DNA from 4 places in the Neobacillus sp. DFD-2R genome. Region 4 is predicted to be linked to each of the others. Evidence: riboswitches for the same ligand, from Rfam matches in the RefSeq annotation. Region 4 holds a riboswitch; each other region holds the start of a gene.

Region 1 (5,338 bases), 1.1 Mb from region 4:
ATACTTTCATGTCGCGGCCGCTTAAAAGGCACCGCAATTTCGTCAACAACTCTAGAAGGCTTTTGAGATAGAACAATAATCCGATCAGATAAATATAAGGCTTCCTCAATATTATGGGTGATGAACAAAATGGTGCGCTTATGTGCTTCCCAAACCGATAACAACCATTTTTGCATCTCAAAGCGTGTGAGTTCATCCAATGCCGAAAATGGCTCGTCCAGACAAATAACCCCTTGCGGACTTAACATCGCACGTATAAATGCTGCCCGCTGTTTCATTCCTCCCGATAACTCATGAGGATACGCATTTTCATAATCAGTCAGTCCTGCTATTCCAAGCATTTCTCTTGCCATCCCAACTTCCTTTTTTCCTTGAAGCTCCTGCCCCAGAAGAACATTATCGAGGACTGTTCTCCAAGGCAAAAGTGATGGCGTCTGAGGCATATAGCTGATGAATCCACGTTTTCCGTTAATCCTCTCATTTTCCAACGTTATCTCCCCGCTGTCCGGTGACAAAATCCCGCCAATTATGTTAAAGATCGTACTTTTTCCGCTTCCGGAAGGCCCAATGATGGAAACAAATTCATCTTTTTGAATCGAGAAGTTCATCTCCTTCGTAACTTCATTTGGCCCGAAGCTTTTTGAAACATCCTTCACGATAAGATGGCTCACTTTCTCTCCTCTCCTTTCAACTGCCAGCGAACAACTCGCCGTTCGACCAAAACAATCATCAGAAAAAATAATAAGCTTAATACCATAATGGCAAAAATAGCGACAAACACCCTGTCTGTACGAAACGAAGAAGAGGCTAATGTCATATAGACCCCAATGCCCTGTTTAGACCCAAGCCATTCTGAGATGACAGCCCCCATGACGCTGTAAGTAGCGGAAATCTTTAAGCCGGAAAAAATAGAAGGTAACGCAAATGGGAACTCCAATTTCCAAAATAGCTGTTTTTTCGATGCGCCTGCCATCATCATATAATGTTTTAGCTCTGCAGGAGTTTGCCTAAAACCGTCCAATGCGGCAACCGTAATCGGAAAAAAGCAAACGAGCGTAATCACAATGATTTTTGGCAATAAACCGAATCCGAACCAAATTACCAATAGCGGTGCAAGAACGATAATCGGTACATTTTGCGATAAAATAAGCAATGGATAGAGCGATTCTCTTAAAATTGGAACCAAATACAGAAAGACTGCTACTGCCAATCCAATTGCCGTCCCGACTGCAAAACCAAACAAGGAAATTTTAATGGTCGAAATTAAATCAAGATAAAAACCTGACCAGCCTGCGAATGCTTCTCTAAATACGTTTGATGGTGGAGGAAGCAGCCATTCCGGTACATTCAAAACCCTTACAACAATTTCCCAAATTACGAACAAAAGGAGGAGAACCAATAACGGTCTCCACCCTTTTAAAAGTATTTTCTTCATTATCGATATTTCTCCGTCAATTGGTCCATAGTAATTCCGCTTGGTTGGTACAGTATTTTCACTTGGGAAATCACATTACGGCTTCCGATTTCAATCATTCGTTCATTCATTGCAGCGATAATACGAAATAAGTGCTCAAGCTCGCCCTCCATCGTCGTTTCTAATGGATGGACTTCATATTTCACTCCCGATTCATCGATTACGCGAATTGCTTCATCCACATACGGGATAACATCTTCTCCGTCTTTTGTTTTCGGTAATATTTGAATGCTGATCAATGCATTGGCCATTTTGATAACCTCCTATTTTGGTAAAAATTCATTCGTAAATGCTTTATTCGCATCTAATTTTTTATCAAGAAGTTTATGGTCATACATCCAAGAAGCGTAGTTTTCCCAAACCATCTTCTTTTGGATCCCCCATTGCTTCGCATCGTCCTGATATTTCGGTGATAACCATTTTTGGCTCGCTTTCACAAGCTTTGGATCTAAATCCGGGGCCGCTTTAATAAGGATATCAGCCGCTTGGTCAGGATTTTTAATCGCATACTGATAGCCCTTTGTTACTGCCTTTAAGAACGCTTTTACTGTTCCGGGGTCTTTTGCAATCATATTTTCATTTGTTTCCAAAACAGGCGTGTAATAGTCGAGCTTATCGGAATAATCCGTTAAGTAAATCATGTTAATTTTTTCATTGCGAAGCTCAGCTTCTACACCTGTCCAGCCGTAATAAATCCAGGCAAAGTCAACATTCTTTTTAATCGCGGTAAAAAAGTCGGTGTCTCCCGTATTAATAATTGTTACCTTATTGACATCGGCATTTTCTTTTTTCATTAAAGAATCAATAACAGATTTTTCAACCGGTGAGCCCCAGCCGCCATAGGTTTTTCCTACAAAATCCTTTGGAGATTTGATATTTTTGGCAGCAGGTGATGCAAAGCCGGATGTATTATGCTGAATGACAGCCGCAATCGATACCAGTGGTACACCCTGGATGCGGGCCTGAGTGATCGCTTCCTGATAGCCAACCCCAAAATTGGCCTTTCCCGAAGCCACCAGCTGATCCGTACCGGCTTGACCAGGCATGATAATATCTACATCTAACCCTTGATCTTTAAAATAACCTTTTTCTTTCGCTACATATAATCCAGTATGATTGGTGTTCGGGGTCCAATCCAGAACAACAGAAATCTTTTTCAGTTGTTTAGTATTCCCCTTCGAAGTATTTGTCTCCTTTTTACTGCTGCAACCGGCAATAAGAAAAACAGATAATAATAGAACGAACCACTTTTTCATTTTTAAAGCCCCCATATGTTAAAAAATAATATCTCTTCCGGATAACATCCGGATGTAACAGAAACAAAACGTAAACAAGAAACAACCTGATAGACGTAATGTTGTTAACATTTTTGAATAAAACAAGACCTAAACAAATAATGCACCCAGGTTTTAGCAACCTGAGTGCATATTAACAAACAATCAATTGTTTAAGAATATGTTCCCTCCGCCGGTATCAACCAGATCAGGTTCCAAGGGTCTACGTCTTAAGAACGATATCTCAACCGGCAACACCGGTCCCCCTACATTTCATTGTATCCATTTTATTTCCCTCACTATTATACCGGAAGCATTTAAAGATGCCAGCCCAGTGCAGAATTCAAAAAATATTTTTCTAAGTTTCAAGAGGGATAGGCAGGAATTTAAGATCATTTTTCCGAATTATATTGTGTAAAAAGGAAGGTGAAGCAGTCATTAATTGTTTCATAAAAAAGAAACATTCACAAGTTAGTATCATAAGATGAATTATTACTATTTTTTGCGTATTTCTATTTCTCGAATTATTTGTTTTTCATCCTTTATTATATTGTCATATCTAACTTTGGAAGGTGTGAATAATTTGACAACCAATTCTGAAACGAAAAAAATTGATGTTAATTCAACCATTTCATTAAAAGGAATCGTGAAGGCCATATTTAACGATACCATTCATGTGCAAATTGGTGGAAAGATTATTACCTTGCCAAAAGGGGATTTTTTGTTAGATAATTCAATGAATTAATTTGAATGGCTGCAAGAAAGGGCCTAATCTTATATTTACGCGTTACTAAAACCCGCCACTTACTAAAGTGGCGGGTTTCCTTTAGTTTAATAAAGCCCTCTATATTTCATTGATTGCTAAAATTAATTTCCGATATATTGTTCGAGGAAATCGGCCACCTTCGTGTACGTAAAAATTTTATTTTTTAGTTTTTCGAAGGAATGGCCTTCATCTTCAAAACGGAAGTACTTTACTGCATGGTTTCTTTCCTTTAATTTATTTACTATTTGTTCGGATTCTTCAATTGGGACACGCGGATCGTTTGCACCATGAAAAACCATAAGAGGGCATATAATTTTATCGGTATGGTTTAATGGGTCAATTTGATCAAAAAACGCTCCATCCTTTTCAATCGTTCCATATTCAAACTCCCGAAGTTTTTGACGCCATGGATTTGTATTTTTAAGAAAGGTTCTAAAACTTGAAATCCCCACAATATCAATCGCTGCGGACCATAATTGAGGAAAATGGCTGATAGCTGCCAGAACCATAAATCCTCCATAACTGCCCCCCATGATCGCTATTTTACGTTGGTCAACGCTCCCCTCTGCTTTTAGCCAATCTACTAACGATACCAAATCTTTAACGGAATCCATTCTTTTTCTAACATCATCAAGGTGGGTATACGTCTTTCCGTACCCGGTACTGCCACGAACATTCGGAGTACAAACTGCAAAGCCAATGCTCAGGAAGTATTGCAGGACAGGATTATAAACGGCACGAATTTGGCTTTCAGGACCACCATGTACATAGATGACAACCGGGTGTTTTTTTGAAGTATTTTTCGGCTTGTAAAAAAAGGCTGGAACATGAAGATTGTCAAAAGATTTATAGGTTATTAGCTCCGGGGTAACCAATTTATTTTCCAAACCCTGTGACCGGATGGAGGAGGTAAGTCGTTTTGTGTAAATTGGCTTAATCTCAAGCTCCCAAATATCAGAAGGATGTTCAGGCCCATTAAAAACATAGGCTAATTTTTGGTTATCGGGTGAAAAAGTAAGATCAGAGATCACTCCCATCGGTGTTTTCCATGTATAAAGATTACTTGTATTCAAGTCAACAATAATTCCTCTTGATATCCCTCCCTCGTTCATTGAAAAGGCTAACTTATTTTTGTCCTTGTTCATTGTGAGTTCTTCAAAATCCCAATCTCCCACTTCCAACCAAGTGTGCTCTTTTGAATGAAGATTTATCATTGCTAATCCAAAGTATTCTCTACCTTTGTTTGTTAATAAAAAGAGATGGTCCCCATCCTTATTGAAGTAAGGATCCTTAAAGCTGGCTTCGCCAACATGTGCAGTTAGCCAATTCACTTCTCCTGTGCTAAGCAACAGCAGCCCTAAATCATTATCCTGATGTGTATTTGTTTTTCTTATCAATAATGACCTCCCATCAGGAGACCACTTTATCGAAGAATAGATACCATCATCTGAAAATACACGGCGTATTTCAAGTGTTTCTAAGTTTTGGATATAAATATCAAAATAGGCAGGATTACGCCGATTACTTGACCAGGCAATCCACTTCCCGTCCGGAGAACTGCCGCCATAATGATGGATATGGTTTAGTGAATCTGTCAGCGGAATTAGTTTATGGTCTCGCTTTAATAAAAATAGTTGCTGCCTTTCATTTCCGGCAACATCCATGCCTATTATCCGCGTCGAGGTTCCGTTTATATATTTAACAATTTTTATACTTTCATTTGTAAAGGAGGCTTGGAGGGCAGACCTACCACCTCCAAGATCAAACTCCCAGACCTGAGGCAAGCCGGAATAGTCCGCAATAAAGCTTAATTTATGGCCATCA
Region 2 (5,338 bases), 850 kb from region 4:
CGACATCATCGGAGGTATAGGGCAGTACGATAAACCCTTCCTTTACTAATTCTTCTGTAGCCTTTAGGGTTTCAATCGGATCTGGAAGTAGTGTTTTATCACAGCCAATCACTTCGACCTTTATCATATCGCAAAGGCCTGACGCTTTCGCCAATTTTGCGATACGAACGGCTTCTGCCGCCGTTTTTGCTCCGGCAGTATTTGGCAGGAGAGTATATTTATTCGTGTCCAGTTGTTCTAAAAAGTTAGGCTGACTTGGTTCAAAAATATTCATTCTTCGGATAGCAAACGTAAGGATTTCCGCTTCGGAAACCTCCACTGCTTTTTTCTGAATGTCATAGCTTGGATATTTACCTGTACCAAGTAATAAACGTGACTGAAATGATAATGAGCCAATTTTCAACATTATTAACCGCCTCCAACAAAATGTACAATTTCAATTCGATCTCGATCAGACAATCTAGTACTTTGATGTTCCATCCTTGTTAAAATCTCTCCATTTATTTCGACGACAACCACTTTATCATGAATTTGGTAATGCTTTAGTACGTCTGAAACAAATACAATATTTTCGGGTAAAAGTATATTTTCGCCGTTCAGTTGTACGTTCATATTCCACCTCCTATTGAACCGCTTTGCAATGTCTATCCAAGCGAAAAGCAGAGAGCGTTTTATCATCTGTTAAATTTCGGTCCATCAATGCAGCTACTAGTTTCCCTGTAAGAGGGCTTAGTAAAATCCCATTTCGAAAATGTCCTGCTGCAACAAACAAACCCTTCCAAATTGGATGTTCACCAATGTATGGGTTCCCATCACCGGTTTGCGGCCTAATTCCTGCCCAAACCCGCTCCCATTTTGCGTCCTTAATCTGTGGAACCAGCTGAACAGCTCTTTCTACTAATGTCGTAATTCCTCCGGCCGTTACCCTGTTATCAACTGTATTTTCCACCATTGTAGCACCGATATAAATTTCACCATTTCGTTTAGGTACTAAATAACAACGTTTATCGGAAAAAATCGTAGTGTTAATAATCGGCTTTTCAGTCATGACTGAAAAGCATTCCCCTTTGACAGGATAAACATTAATTTCCAACCCGGTTTCGTGCATTAATTTGGCAGCCCAAGCTCCTGTCGCAATGACAACCTGTTCACAATTAATTACACCTTTTGTTGTTTTTACCCCTTTGACTTGCCCGTGTTCATAAATAAATGAAAGGACTTCAGTATACTCATGAATTTCTGCGCCAAAATGTACTGCTGCTTTAGCAAATGCATATGTTAATTTAGCGGCTTGGACATGCCCATCATTTGGAAGGTACATCCCTCCGGTAACACTGGAAGATAGAGCAGGTTCCATTTCTTGTAATTCCTTTGAATCAAGCCATTTGATGCTAGGATCCCACCTCCGTTGAAACGTGACTTGTTTTTTTAATTCCAGGGCTATTTCCTCTGATTCAGCAATTTTTAACATCCCTTTATTAACAAATTCGATATCGATGCCGGCATATTCAAGCATCTCGTTCGAAATAGATGAAAACATTGCCTGGCTTTTTAAAGCTAATTGGAAAAATGGACCGTCTTTTTCGATTTCCGCTTGTGCTGCCAGCATTCCGGCAGCGGCACTGGATGCCTGACAAGCTAAACGTTCCTTCTCAAGAACAATTACTTTTCTCCCCATTTTTGCAAGTTGATATGCAATAGAGGACCCAATTATTCCTCCCCCGACAATTGCCACATCAAATGAATTTTTCACTTTACACATCTCCATCTTTTAATTCATTTTGGTAAGACCTTACAGCTGCTAATGGATCGTGGGCTTCTAATATTCCGGACATAACCGCGATGCCCTTAGCGCCGGCGGAAATTACATGTCTAGTATTCTCTGGTGTAATGCCGCCAATGGCAATGACAGGAAGGTCAAGTAGTCCTGTTAGCCTTTTAAATTCTTCTAAACCTCTAGGTAATAATCCCGGTTTTGATTTTGTAGAAAAGACGTGACCATAAAGCACATAATCAGCACCACTCTGTAATGCTTTTTGTCCTTCTTCCAAGGAGTGGATAGAACATCCGAGCAAAAGCCCGGGAAAATTTGTTTTTATAATTGAAGGATCTAAACTATGTGATGCTAATTGAACTCCTGCTGCACCTGTAACGAAGGCAACATCCACACGGTCATTAATAATAATCTTTGATAATGGTATGTTTCTTTCTGTGAAAAGCTGGACTGCTTGATAGATTTCCTGTGCAGATTTTTGTTTTTCTCGTATATGAATTGCCGTTATATATGGGTGAATCTCCATTAAAATTTCACTTAGTTTATCCATCGGCATTTTGCCATTGGATACAATATGTAGTTCTTTTAAACTATTTAAAATTTGAGTCACCCCTTTAGTAATATTCTGCTTATCCTTAAAATAAATCTGAAAAACAAAAAACCACTTTCTTTTTGTAAAGAAAGTGGTTGAAAATTTGAAATGAAAAGGCCTTCATTTGTCAAACGTCTAGTTTTCCACTTCCCTACGCTGGTATAATCCAGATCAGGTCCTTAGAGTCCCGAAGTAGTACTTCAATCTCAGCCTTTTAAAAAGGCACCCCTAGCGGATAAGCATCACATATTAATTTGTAGAATTCACCTTACATCTATAATAGTAGCGCCTTTATTGTAAATGTCAATTGATTTATTGTTCTGTGCAATAAAAATTGATAATTTCCATTAGCCGGACATCGGGCATAAAATATGTCCCCCGATTTGGCTAGCGCTTTCATCATACTTGTTGACGGTTTTCATTGCTTGAATGTTGTTTCTATTCTAAAATAAGATATAGTAATGTGTTAGAATTTTTTTGCAATTAGAAATTCTGTTGTTGGGAGGCGAGATTTATGGGTTTAAAAGAGATGAAGAATCAAACATTTCCAAGAAATCATATTGATGAATGGGAAAAAAAGGCTGAGGAATCCATCAAAGGAAAATCGGTTGAATCACTGAAATCCTCAACATATGAAAACATACTTTTGAAACCGCTTTATTTCCAAGAAGATGAAAAATCGATAGCTGCTTATCCGGGTGGTTCCGATTTTAGAAGAGGAATTTTTCCGCTTGGTTATATCACGAATAAATGGAAGGTTGCCCAGCGAATACCATATACAACAATAACAGAGTTAGAGGAAAAGCTTGAACAGGCATTAAATAGAGGTCAAACGGTTATTTCGTTTGAATTAACAAAACAGTTATTTGAAACGAATGAGCTTCTATTAAATCTATTAAAAGACTATTTTCATAAATATCCCTTCGCAATAAATGCTTGTGAAATGCAGCCGGACATATTATCAGTCTTGGTAAAACTGACAGAAAATCAATGTGATGGCTCAAGTGTGACAGGATACATAGCATCAGATCCGCTTTCAACATTTGTAATAGACGGATTTCTTCCGGAAAACGACGATATCTATTTTGCTGAATGGTCAGAAACGCTTAAGCAGGCACATAAAAAACTCCCCAATTTACAGACTGTTCTAATCAATACATCTCCATACCATAATGGGGGAGCAAATGCCGTTCAGGAGCTTGGAATTGCAGCTGCCACAGGGGTATTTTATCTTCAGCAGTTACTTGAAAACAAACTGAATCTTGAACAAGCACTATCAAAAATGATCTTTCAATTTTCAATCGGTGCCAACTTTTTTATGGAAATTGCGAAACTGCGTGCAGCCCGTATTCTTTGGGATAAAATTACGGAAGTTTACGGAGCTGAAATGGATTTTCGTGGAATGCAAATCGCTGCAGAAACTTCTACATTTACAAAAACTGTTTATGATAAGCATGTAAATATCCTCCGAGCCGGGAACGAAGCTTTTGCCGGAGTAGTAGGTGGAGTTCAATTTTTACATGTTACTGCATTTGATGAAATAATTGCTACCAGCTATTTTTCTGAAAGAATTGCTCGGAACACCCAGTTAATTTTACAGGATGAAGCCTTTTTGCAAAATGTTATTGATCCTGCAGGCGGATCATGGTATGTCGAGGAACTGACAAGGGAATTAGCAGAGAAGGGTTGGAAATTTTTCCAAGAGATTGAGGAAAATGGCGGAATGCTCGAAGCGGTTAAAAACAATTGGCTGCAAAATGCCATTGCCGGCGTGAATGAAAAAAGACAACTAGATATTTTTATTAGAAAAAATAGTATCATTGGGACAAATATTTATGTGAATCTCGAAGAAATAGGTTTTAAAAACAAACAACCAACAAGCTCTAGTTCTAAAGTTAAAGATCGAAATGAACATATAAAAATCCAACCAATCCCGCAATTGAGATTAGCGGAACCATATGAGGCTCTTAGAAAAAGAGCCGAAGCATTAAAGGAAAAAAACGGAACTCAACCGCAGCTAGGGATGATATGCTTAGGTAATCTTAAGCAGCATAAGGCAAGAGCCGATTTTATCAAGGGTTTTTTAGCAGCCGGTGGAATAATTGGGGCAGAAAGCGGTCCCGTTTTTACAGCACAATCCTGTATTGAATTTGTGAATAGCAGTCATTACCGGCATTTTTGCTTTTGCGGAGGCAATGAGCAATATGAAGAGATAGGGCACGTTATCCTATCAACTTTAAAAGCTGAATTCCCGGATAGAATTTTTTACTTGGCGGGATTACCTGATAAAGAACAACAATCCCAATGGAGTAATGAAGGCATTAAACAGTTTATCCATGTTAAAAGCAATTGCTATGAAACACTTTCTACCATTCTTTCAGATTTGGAGGTGACCATAGTTGAATAAACAAAAGCCTAATTTTCAAAACATATCATTATTTGAGAAACAACCATTCATTACAAAAGAGCAATGGAAAGAAAAAGTGGAAAAAGAAATAGACGCTTCCATTGATGATTTATTATTTGAAACCAATGAACAAATTCCCTTAAAACCGATTTATACAAATGAAGACCGGAAAGGCTTGGAGCATTTACATGATTTACCCGGACTTCCGCCATATACTCGCGGCCCGTACCCAACGATGTACGTCAACCGTCCGTGGACGGTAAGGCAGTATGCCGGATTTTCTACAGCAGAAGAAAGTAATGCATTTTACAGACGCAATTTAGCAATGGGTCAAAAGGGTCTATCGGTGGCCTTTGATTTAGCCACCCATAGAGGCTATGATTCCGACCATCCGCGTGTCGTCGGGGATGTTGGTAAAGCAGGAGTTGCGATTGATTCCATAATCGACATGAAGACGTTGTTTGATGGAATTCCATTAGATCAAATGTCAGTTTCGATGACGATGAATGGGGCAGTTCTGCCAATCCTCGCCTTTTTCATTGTGACAGCAGAAGAACAGGGAGTA
Region 3 (5,338 bases), 340 kb from region 4:
AATCGGGGTAGGCTTTGTTTCCTCCAACTGCTGATGGGTAATTCCAAACCGTTCAGCATATCGACGGTGCAGCTCCATTTCTCCGTGCAAGGTCTCATGCAGCAGCCTTGCAAAAGCAGCCATCGTTTCGAGGTCTTTTGCCTTTACGGCACCTAAAGCAAAAAGCCTGGAATAATCAATTAAAAACACATAATCCTGTTTCATGTAACGGATAAATGATTCAACAGGCAATTCCCCAGTGCCCATCCCCACTACAAAAGGATGCAGATGGGTTTTCTCCCAAATTCCCGTTACTTTTTCAAAAAGAAATTCTGTAAACTTCATTTTTTTGCCTCATTCCTGGTAGTATTGCACCATTCAGCAATAAAAACGGCTAATACTTTTGTAAAATCTACTAATTGCCTGATTTCAACTTTTTCATTGACGGCATGGGCATCCTCTAATTTTCCAGGCCCAAATATGACCGTTGGAATTCCTGCCCGTCCAAGCCAACCTGCATCGGTAACAGTTGGAGACATTCCTATGTTTGGCTTTTGCGTTAACAATTTTTCAAATGAATCTGCTAACAGAAGCGTACCCGGGTGCTCAGGATCAATTTCTAATGAAGGGAAAATCTCACCCCGATCCTCAATCATCGATTTTCCACCCCACGTGAATTGCGGCGGATTATCTCGCAACCACGGATCGGCTTCAGCCACCGCATGAATATGCTGTTCAATTTCCTTGATAACCGCTTCGTAATCTTCATTCGGATAAAAATGAACCGTGATCCAGAGCGCACAGCGATCGGCAACAAAAGCGGCATGCCTGCCTCCTTCAATTACAGCAGGATTAATGGTATTGCTTCCAGGTTCGAAGCCTTCATAGCTTTTCGTTACAGCCCAATGCCGTTCAAGCTCCTGAAGCCCCGAAATGATTTTCATCATTTTCTCAATTGCACTGGCACCCTTAACACCGCCACCCGCATGTATCATCTTCCTGCGCAAGCCATCGTGATAGGTTTCTTTACTTTGAATTGTAATCCAACCTGTAATGACGCCGCCCTGTCCTTGGATATGTAAGTCACTAGTATCGACGACTACAGCATAATCGGCTGTATATCCTTTTTCGGTACAATCAAGGGTTCCCGCTTCTCCCACTTCTTCGCCGATGACCGACTGAAATTGAAGATCTCCTTTAAGCGTGATACCAAGTTCTTTTAATAGTTTAATAGCCATTAGCGATGCTGCTATTCCGCCCTTCATGTCGGCAACACCGCGTCCATAAATATAAGAATCTTTGATATAAGTGGTAAACGGTGATTCATCCCACTCTTTATCATCACCAACCTCGGCGACATCCATATGACCGTTGATAATTAAACTATTATATTGATCAGATGCTTCTCCTTTTAAAACGCCGACAACATTGGGGTCACCAGGGTACACATCCCACTTATCGGTTTTAAATCCCAAATCTTCCAAGTATTCTTTAATGACTTCCTGCACATCATTTGTATTACGTGCAGGAGGGCTTACTGTTGGAAACGCAATTAGTTTTGTCAGTAATTCAATCAATTCTTCTTTTTTTGCTTCCACTTGATCCGAAATCTTTTGTGACAAATCTTCAGATATCGCTCTCATTTTTCTTTCCCCTTAATTGCAAAATAAAAACCACTCACTTTCGGAGAAATGAGTGGTTTGAAGATTAATGTCAAATTAAATGAGGCTGACATAAATGATTCGTTCCACTTCCCTCCGCTGGTATCATCCAGATCAGGTTCAAAGGGTCTAGAACAAAGTTCCATCTCAGCCAAAGGCCCCCCTAGTGTGAGTCGATCAACATATAAAGTTCAAAATATAGTAAAACTATAGCACAGAATTAGAAAATGTAAAGTAATATTACTCTTTTCGTTCCGGAATCACACAGCTGCCATCCGCACAGCTTGCATCTTCTGCATTCTCTGATGAAAGGTTCTGCAACACCGGTGAGGCAGATTCCTCTTGCCACACTTGTTGGAGCGCACCATTGAATGTTGCAGTCGGTTGTGCACCGGAAATTGCGTATTTTTGATTTATAACAAAATAAGGTACGCCGCCAATGCCATATTGTTGTGCAATTGATTCATCAATCCGAACATCATTTGCATAGGCGTTTTTATCCTGCAGCATCTTTAATGTTTCATCACGGTCAATGCCTGCAGCTTCTGCGATATCTGCCAAGGTATCGTAATCCCCGATGTGCTTTGATTCAGTAAAGTATGCATAAAGCAGCTTTTCAGTAACTTCTGCTTCTTTCCCATACGTTTTCGCAAATTTTGTCAAACGATGGGCATCAAAGGTATTCGTTGGTTTCATCGTGTCAAAGTGGTAGGTTAATCCCACTCCGGCAGCCTGCTGCCCAACATTTTGATTTGCTTGTTTAGCTTGTTCAAGACTCATACCATATTTTGCTGCTAATACTTCGTGCATATTTTTATCGATATTCTTTGGTGAATTTGGATCGAGCTCAAAGCTTTTAAATTCCACTTCTACCTGATCCTTATGTGGAAATTGATCCAGCGCTTCCTCTAACCTGCGCTTCCCAATATAACAAAAAGGACAAGCGAAATCAGACCAAACTTCTATTTTCATGTAAACACCTCGATTTTCTACGATTAAGTACTATAGTAACACAACCAGCATAAATCCCATATTTAGCTGCTTAAGACCGAAATATTTACCCTTTAATAAAAGGGTAAATCCTTTGGCCTGGTTTTAACAAAAAGTTGCCTTTTTCACCATAAAACCGGGGCCGCAGCAAGCGGCACCCGGTCATATGAAAATCATTACTTCACTTTATCAACAAATTTGTTTGTATATGTCTGGCTAAGATCGACACTCTTTACAGCCGGTTTAAAGGCAGAGAGAATTTTCTGAACATTTTCCGGAACCCCTGCAGGCATTTTTCCATCAGTTGTGAACATTGGAAGCTGACCTTTAAGGGCCTGGATATATACGGCTTTATCACCTGCATAGTACTCCTCCGGCATTTTATCGGCAATTTCTTCAGGAGTATGGGTACTCATCCATTTCAGTGTTTTTACATAGGCATTAGCCAATTTTTGCACAACATCCGGGTTCTTTTTCACAAAATCGTAATTCATATAGAGACTTGTAGAGGCATATTTTCCGCCTAATGCCGCTTCTGTACCATCTTTAGAGTTCATATCCACAAACGTGTAAGCTAAATTTTTATTCTTTAGTAATGTTGCAGTTGGCTCACTTGTTACGGCTGCATCGATTCGGTTATTTTGCATTGCAGCGATTAAAGTCTGACCGGCTCCAACCGGCAATGGTTTATAATCGCTTTCCTTATTGCCGCCTTTAACTACATTGTAACTTGCCAGCATATTTGTAGAGGAGCCAAGTCCCGTTACCCCGATGGTAAGTCCCTTTAAATCCGCTAATGTTTTCACTTTATCCTTTAATCGATTGGCTACCATCAGCTGCTCACCCGGAACGTCGGCCATTGTTACAACTGATTCGACCTTTTTCCCTTTTGTTTGTAAGTCAAGGGTATGATCGTAAAATCCCCCTGCTCCATCGACCTGTCCGGCTAAAAGGGCTAGCTCGGCATCCTGTCCGGCACTTTCCTCAACCAGGGTTACTGTTACTCCTGCTTCCTTGTAATAGCCAAGCTTTTCAGCCAGCATATACGGCAAGTAAATAATTTTCTCCAAGCCGCCGACCATAATCGACACCCTTGGAGTTCCTGATGTAGATGTACTGCTGTTGTCTTTTGTTTTGCTTGGTGCCGATGTTGTTGAAGAGGAAGAACATCCTGATAACAGCATCGCTGCAATTGCAATACCTGATACCCCAGTGCTTAATCTTTTCATCGTTTTGTTCATTAATAATTTCCCCCTTATATTTTATAGATAAATAGATATAAAACTCGTTCTTATAGAATTGTCTAGCTCCAGCTCCCAGCGACTAGTGTACTTCCCTCTCCTCCTTACGATAAGTCAACATCGAATCGCAAAAAACGCGATTCGTGTTTCCTTTATCTCATACGGAGCGGTCCAGTCCATACGTCGCTTAACGGTCGCTTCCGCTTATATAAGTTATTGGCGGATATGCCGCCAAGCAATAAACCGTTTTTCCAGCTTTGATACTCCCCAATCGGCAATTAACGCGGTGATGGACAGTATGACCATCCCTGCAAAAACACCTGTTGTATCAAACGCACCCTGTGCCTGGGCGATTAGGTAACCCAGTCCTTCTGTTGCACCAATGAATTCACCAACAACCGCCCCGATTAAGGCAAAACCAAAGCTTGAATGCAAGCTCGATAAAATCCATGTAAGGGCAGAAGGGATAATAACATGACGGGCTAATTGGCGTTTGCTTGCTCCTAAAAGCCTCGCGTTGTTCACTAAATTCCGATCCACCTCTCTTACCCCTTGAAAGGCATTAAAGAAAACAATGAAAAACGTAAGAACTAAACCTGAAGCAACCTTGGAGGACATGCCAAGTCCAAACCATAGGATAAAAATTGGAACAAGCACAACCCGCGGAATGGCATTGATCATTTTAATATAAGGACCTAAAATAACCGAAAGAAGTTCATTAACTCCTAATGCATAACCGAAAATGATTCCTGCGATTCCTCCCAATACAAAGGAAAGGATTGTTTCCTCAAAAGTAACCAGGAATTGAAGGTATAGCGGGCCGGCAGTAGTTCCATTTACCACCCATGTCCAAATATGCTTCACGATATCGAATGGACTTGAGAAAAAGAATGGATCTATCAAGGCCCGACTGGATAAATATTGCCAAGATCCCATCAGCACAACAAACACTGACAGCTGCAGGCTTAAATTGCGGACTCGAAGTTTTAGCGCTTTCTTCTTTAACTCTGCTCTTCGAGAAACTACTTCCACACTAGCAGGACTAGGAATGGAGTTTGTTTGCGTTTTCATAACTGATCATCACCTCGTCCTTCAAATCTTCCCAAATTTGTTTGTGGATTTTCATAAAAGCAGGATCAAAACTTATTTCCGCGACATTACGAGGTCTTGGCAAATCAATCCGGTAATCTCCTTTTACCGTAGCCCCCGGTCCTGCCGTCAATACAATGACCCTGTCACTTAAAGCAATTGCTTCCTCTAAATCATGTGTGATAAAAAATACCGATGCGGACGTTTCTTCCCAAATCCGAAGCAATTCATTCTCCATCAAATGTCTTGTGTGGACATCAAGGGCCGAGAACGACTCGTCCATTAGGAGAATTTCGGGTTGAACAATTAAACTTTGGGCTAATGCCACCCGTTTTCTCATCCCCCCCGAAAGCTGAGAAGGATAATGTCCTTCAAATC
Region 4 (5,338 bases):
AATCGTTGATTGTATAACTTGCGGATGATTCCTTGCATTATATAATGCATCGATTTCCGATTGTGGTAATAAAAGTCTTAAATATTTTTCGTATTGTGGATGGTAAGTTGAAAATACTGTCCCTAATAGCATTCTACGCATTTGCAGTCCTTGGTTTGTTCCGTATAAAAACCCACCTCCACCTAATACGAGGATTAAACATATTGTAAAAAATACTCGCCAAATACGTTTTAATTTTCGTTTTTGTTTTGGATTTCGGTTTGTGCGCGTAGCACTGACTGAATTTGTTGTTTGTAATTCCATGATGCATCTCCTTTTACATTTGGTAAATGAATTCACCATAAATCCTATTAAACTGACAAGTTTGAATCCATATTCATAACAAAGGGCGAGAGTGGCTTCTATTGAAGCAGTTTCATTGTCCATAGAAGAATGAATGTATAGGCAAAACTATTAAAAAGCCTTTGGCTCGAATAGAGAAAATATATGATTTTATTGACAAAATGTCAACAAAAATGTGGTATTATTCAACATAATTATTTCTCTAGTTAGAAAAATATTGGAAAATTTATAAAATAATTGTGAATTATTGACGTAATGTCAACGGTGATATATATTTTTAGAGAACACTTGCAACAATTAATATAGAGCCATTTACTATAAAAATAGATAAAGAAAGGAAACAAGATTATGCCTGAAGTCAATAAGTTTAGTAGAATTGGTTTGCTACTAAAGGAATTATTGAAGGAGCAGTCTTTATCAATGAGGAAGCTTAGTGAGCTTACTGAAATTGATACAGCTACAATCTCACGGATAATTAACGGTAAACGAAAAGCAAATCCAGAACACTTACAAAAATTTGCTAGATGTCTTGGAGTGCCTATTGCTGATTTATTTGAGGCTGCAGGTTATCCGATCGAACAGAATACTGAAATGCAGCTAACTGATGATTTTCATTCGTCCATCGAAAACATTCAAAAAATACTTGAAAACTCAAATATGTATGACAAAAAATTTTCGATTAAAAGTGTCGAACAACAATTAGAAAATTATAAACAATACGCACAGACAGATGAGGGGAAAGATACTATTTTAAAGGGCTTTGAGGAAAAACTTAAAAAAGTAGGCAGCATAGGCCCATTTATTAACAATTTGAAAGAAATGTTTGTGAAATTTAGTAAGATGAAGGGGACCCCAGTTCAACTCGCCCTTATGGGAAGTGCACTATTATACTTCATTTTACCTGTAGATGTAATTCCGGATTACATTTTTCCAATCGGGTATTTAGATGATGCAATCGCTTTACAGCTTATACTAGGTTCATTAACCGTAAAAGGATGAGTAGAATTTATATAGTATCTTGAGTCAATCACAAAATATGTATTAAGGTGAAAATATGAAATATTTGTTTACCGGCAGCCGGTACCGGAATTGTGTTCCAATATTTTATTGCCATCGCGAGCATGCTATATTTATCTGCAATTGAAAAGGTGGGTTGCTGATTGGATCATTATTTTTCCTGTTAATTGACAGAATTATTATAATCGGGGATACATCAGAGCCCCTTTTTGGGTACATATATTTGCGCCGGATTCGCATTTAGTTTAACAGTCCCAATTTTTTAAAATATCGGGATGGCTGTTGGGATAAGCCTGTTAAAGGAATTTAATTTCACATTTAAAGATATATGGTTAAAACTTAATCACCTAACAAAGCTTTTATTTGTAGAAGGAATGAGAACAATGGATAAAAGGAAGATTTTTTATGTGAAGCCTGAAATTAAAGACGATGCCTCAATTATTCAAGGTTTTGATATTGAAATTAATAAAAATGATGCACAACGCATTGATCGATTAGTGGATAACTACGAAAGCAGCATAATGACTCATCTTGACGAAGAATATGTAAAACGAACAACGAAAGCAGACCGACTTGCAGACAAAATTGCTAAATTCGGCGGTAGTTGGAAATTTATTATTTGGTTTGGAGTATTTCTTACCGTTTGGATAGTCTGGAATACGATTGCGTTTACCAAGCATATTCATTTCGATGAACCACCCTTTATCTTATTGAATTTATGCTTATCCTTTATTGCTGCCTTTCAAGCCCCTGTCATCATGATGAGTCAGAATAGGCAGGCTTCCCGTGATAAACACGAATCCATTATTGATTTTGCAATAAATTATAAAGCTGAACAGGAAATTGATGATATGCAGAGTCACCTTCATCGAATCGAAGGGGAATTAATTCAAATAAAACAACTTTTAACCTCGTTACATCAATGTGGTGTTTTTGAACCGGACGAATCAAAAAAATAAAGCATTCTATAGGAAAAAACGCCCATATTTAAAATTAAAACTTTCAAAATAATGAACACTATGTTATTATCAAACCTAAAGTTACATAATTAAATTCAATAGCTCTACTAGGGGGGTCCGATGGCTCGGACTGAGAAAAGAATGCGTAAAATTCTTTGACCCTTTGAACCTGATCTGGATGATACCAGCGTAGGGAAGTAGTTTCGAAGGCGTCGTCTTAATTTTGTGAACACGCCACTACTTTTTGACGATTAATCAGGTTCTGTGTAAACAGAACCTTTTTTTTATTGTCATTCATTTACACGTTTGTCCGAAAGGCTGCTTGTAATGAACTATGCTGTTACTTTCCTGATCGAAAAATCTACCCATTTTAAGGAGGAAGTTTCATGCAAAAGCAAGCAGAAGTGAACATTGAGTTAAAATCACAATTTACGGGAAGTAAAAAAGTTTATGTTGAGGGATCACGATCAGATATTAAGGTTCCAATGAGAGAAATTGAGTTAAGTCGAACAGAAACTAGTTTTGGAGAAGAAGAAAATGCACCAATCCGGGTCTACGATACAAGCGGCCCATACACAGATTCAAATTACCATATCGATATTAGAAAAGGACTTCCAGCGTTACGGAAGAAATGGATTCTCGAACGTAATGATGTTGAGACGTATGAAGGCAGAGAAATAAAACCTAAAGATAACGGATACCTTGAAGGTGATGAACGTGCAAACCTTGAATGGTTTCCTAATCTTAATAAAACACCTCTACGTGCAAAAGAAGGAAAAAATGTCACGCAAATGCACTATGCTAAAAAAGGCATTATTACTCCTGAAATGGAGTACATCGCGATTCGTGAAAATATCGATCCCGAGATTGTTCGTGACGAGGTTGCCCGAGGCAGAGCAATTATACCGGCAAATATAAACCATCCTGAAAGTGAACCAATGATAATTGGACGCAAATTTCATGTGAAAATTAATGCGAACATTGGGAATTCAGCTGTTACTTCCTCCATTGAGCAAGAGGTTGAAAAGATGACATGGGCAACTCGATGGGGTGCCGATAACATCATGGATTTATCAACTGGGAAAAATATTCATACGACAAGAGAATGGATCATCCGCAATTCCCCTGTTCCGGTTGGAACTGTGCCAATCTATCAGGCACTTGAAAAGGTGAATGGAATTGCCGAGAATTTAACCTGGGAAGTTTATCGTGATACGCTAATTGAACAGGCGGAACAAGGGGTCGATTACTTTACGATACATGCCGGTGTTTTATTACGATATATTCCATTAACAGCCAAACGAACAACGGGAATTGTCTCCAGAGGCGGCTCGATTTTGGCACAATGGTGCTTAGCTCATCATCAAGAGAACTTCCTTTATACTCACTTTGAAGAAATTTGTAAAATTCTGAAGCAATATGATATTTCTGTTTCACTAGGGGATGGATTGCGTCCCGGAAGCATAGCTGATGCCAATGATGAAGCGCAGTTTGCTGAACTTGAAACATTGGGCGAATTAACTGAAATTGCTTGGAAGCATGATGTTCAAGTAATGATCGAAGGTCCCGGGCATGTGCCGATGCATATGATTAAAGAAAACGTTGATAAGCAAATGGAGATTTGCAAAGAAGCACCTTTTTACACATTAGGACCATTAACAACCGATATTGCTCCAGGATATGATCATATTACATCAGCCATTGGTGCTGCAATGATCGGCTGGTTCGGAACAGCTATGCTATGTTATGTTACACCAAAAGAACATTTAGGCCTTCCAAATAAGGATGATGTCCGCGATGGTGTTATTGCCTATAAAATTGCCGCTCATGCAGCTGATTTAGCCAAAGGACACCCAGGTGCACAAGTTCGTGACAATGCCTTATCGAAAGCTCGCTTCGAATTCAGATGGGAGGACCAATTCAATCTCTCATTAGACCCGGAACGGGCAAGAGAATACCATGATGAAACTCTTCCGGCTGAAGGAGCAAAAACTGCTCATTTTTGTTCGATGTGCGGACCAAAGTTTTGTTCAATGAGAATTTCTCATGATATTCGCGGAATGGCAAATGGAGATCAACCAGGTGAGGAATTAGCCATTGAAGAGGGAATGAAACAAAAGGCAGAGGAATTTGTAAATGATGGATCAAAGATTTATCGATAATAGTAATTTCAATGAGATAAAGAAATTAAAGGAAGAAGTAGAAATCTTACATCAGAAGATCCATCACTTACAAAGAAAAATTAACAATATCCAACATCATTGTAAACATATATTTCTAGAATCATCAGGAATGAGGAAATGCCAAAAATGTGGTTTCGGTGAGAGTACTTATTATTGATTATTTAATAAACCCCTAAGTTTAGGGGTTTATTACTTTTTAAGCGGTATATCTATATTTAGGAATATAACTGTTTCCTTTAAATGTCCCATTCTTTCCATTTCTGTTATTTCTACAGTGATAACTGTACTATAACAAATCTAGATAATAGGTAGTATTTTTAAGTATAGATATGGTAAAATTTAATTATATTTAGAAAATTAAAATTTTATCAGGGGTGAATAACAATGAATGTACCATTAGTGCTGCCCGAATTTTTGGATCGAGCCGTAGCATTATACGGAGATAAACAGGCTGTTTTTTGTGATGACAGGGTGTATACATACAGAGAATTAAACAACAGAGTCAATCAGCTTTCAGATGGTCTAAGGAACCTGGGTGTTGTCAAAGGGGATAGAATTGCATATTTGGCGCCGAATACGATTGAAATGCTAGAAGGCTTTTATGGGGTTTTTCAGCTTGGGGCGGTCATGGTGCCTCTGAACGTTCGTTTAACACCACAAGACTACCTGTTTATTTTGAATCACAGTGAATCAAAGGTCCTTTTCGTTGACCAGGATCTTTATCATTTAATTGAGCCAATAAAAAATAAACTTGAAACGGTCGAGCACAGGATTGTTCATTATAAAAATCAGGAAACAAATGAAACCGATTACAACCGTTGGTTAGCAGGAAATTCT

The links. Region 4 has a riboswitch for thiamine pyrophosphate ahead of thiC (phosphomethylpyrimidine synthase ThiC). Riboswitches for the same ligand answer to the same signal wherever they lie in the genome.
Region 1: it holds a riboswitch for thiamine pyrophosphate, as region 4 does, so the genes downstream of both, AC3ANV_RS17835 (ABC transporter substrate-binding protein) here and thiC (phosphomethylpyrimidine synthase ThiC) in region 4, are expected to answer to the same signal.
Region 2: it holds a riboswitch for thiamine pyrophosphate, as region 4 does, so the genes downstream of both, tenI (thiazole tautomerase TenI) here and thiC (phosphomethylpyrimidine synthase ThiC) in region 4, are expected to answer to the same signal.
Region 3: it holds a riboswitch for thiamine pyrophosphate, as region 4 does, so the genes downstream of both, AC3ANV_RS10770 (acetylornithine deacetylase) here and thiC (phosphomethylpyrimidine synthase ThiC) in region 4, are expected to answer to the same signal.

Annotation. Positions count from the first base shown of each region.
Region 1 covers NZ_CM173228.1:3,568,586-3,573,923, forward strand. The annotation lists gene AC3ANV_RS17820 (ABC transporter ATP-binding protein) at 1-671, opposite strand, end outside; gene AC3ANV_RS17825 (ABC transporter permease) at 668-1,435, opposite strand; gene AC3ANV_RS17830 (thiamine-binding protein) at 1,435-1,725, opposite strand; gene AC3ANV_RS17835 (ABC transporter substrate-binding protein) at 1,738-2,730, opposite strand; TPP riboswitch at 2,917-3,026, opposite strand; gene AC3ANV_RS17840 (hypothetical protein) at 3,332-3,493, shown strand; gene AC3ANV_RS17845 (S9 family peptidase) at 3,616-5,338, opposite strand, start outside.
Region 2 covers NZ_CM173228.1:1,638,498-1,643,835, forward strand. The annotation lists gene AC3ANV_RS08020 (thiazole synthase) at 1-406, opposite strand, end outside; gene thiS (sulfur carrier protein ThiS) at 409-612, opposite strand; gene thiO (glycine oxidase ThiO) at 623-1,762, opposite strand; gene tenI (thiazole tautomerase TenI) at 1,755-2,384, opposite strand; TPP riboswitch at 2,498-2,606, opposite strand; gene AC3ANV_RS08040 (methylmalonyl-CoA mutase family protein) at 2,881-4,773, shown strand; gene scpA (methylmalonyl-CoA mutase) at 4,766-5,338, shown strand, end outside.
Region 3 covers NZ_CM173228.1:2,140,064-2,145,401, reverse strand. The annotation lists gene tenA (thiaminase II) at 1-324, opposite strand, end outside; gene AC3ANV_RS10770 (acetylornithine deacetylase) at 321-1,622, opposite strand; TPP riboswitch at 1,715-1,815, opposite strand; gene AC3ANV_RS10765 (DsbA family oxidoreductase) at 1,881-2,612, opposite strand; gene AC3ANV_RS10760 (ABC transporter substrate-binding protein) at 2,807-3,871, opposite strand; gene AC3ANV_RS10755 (ABC transporter permease) at 4,085-4,942, opposite strand; gene AC3ANV_RS10750 (ABC transporter ATP-binding protein) at 4,914-5,338, opposite strand, start outside.
Region 4 covers NZ_CM173228.1:2,484,771-2,490,108, forward strand. The annotation lists gene AC3ANV_RS12425 (phosphodiester glycosidase family protein) at 1-303, opposite strand, end outside; gene AC3ANV_RS12430 (helix-turn-helix domain-containing protein) at 691-1,341, shown strand; gene AC3ANV_RS12435 (DUF1003 domain-containing protein) at 1,743-2,318, shown strand; TPP riboswitch at 2,418-2,531, shown strand; gene thiC (phosphomethylpyrimidine synthase ThiC) at 2,705-4,480, shown strand; gene AC3ANV_RS12445 (long-chain-fatty-acid--CoA ligase) at 4,886-5,338, shown strand, end outside.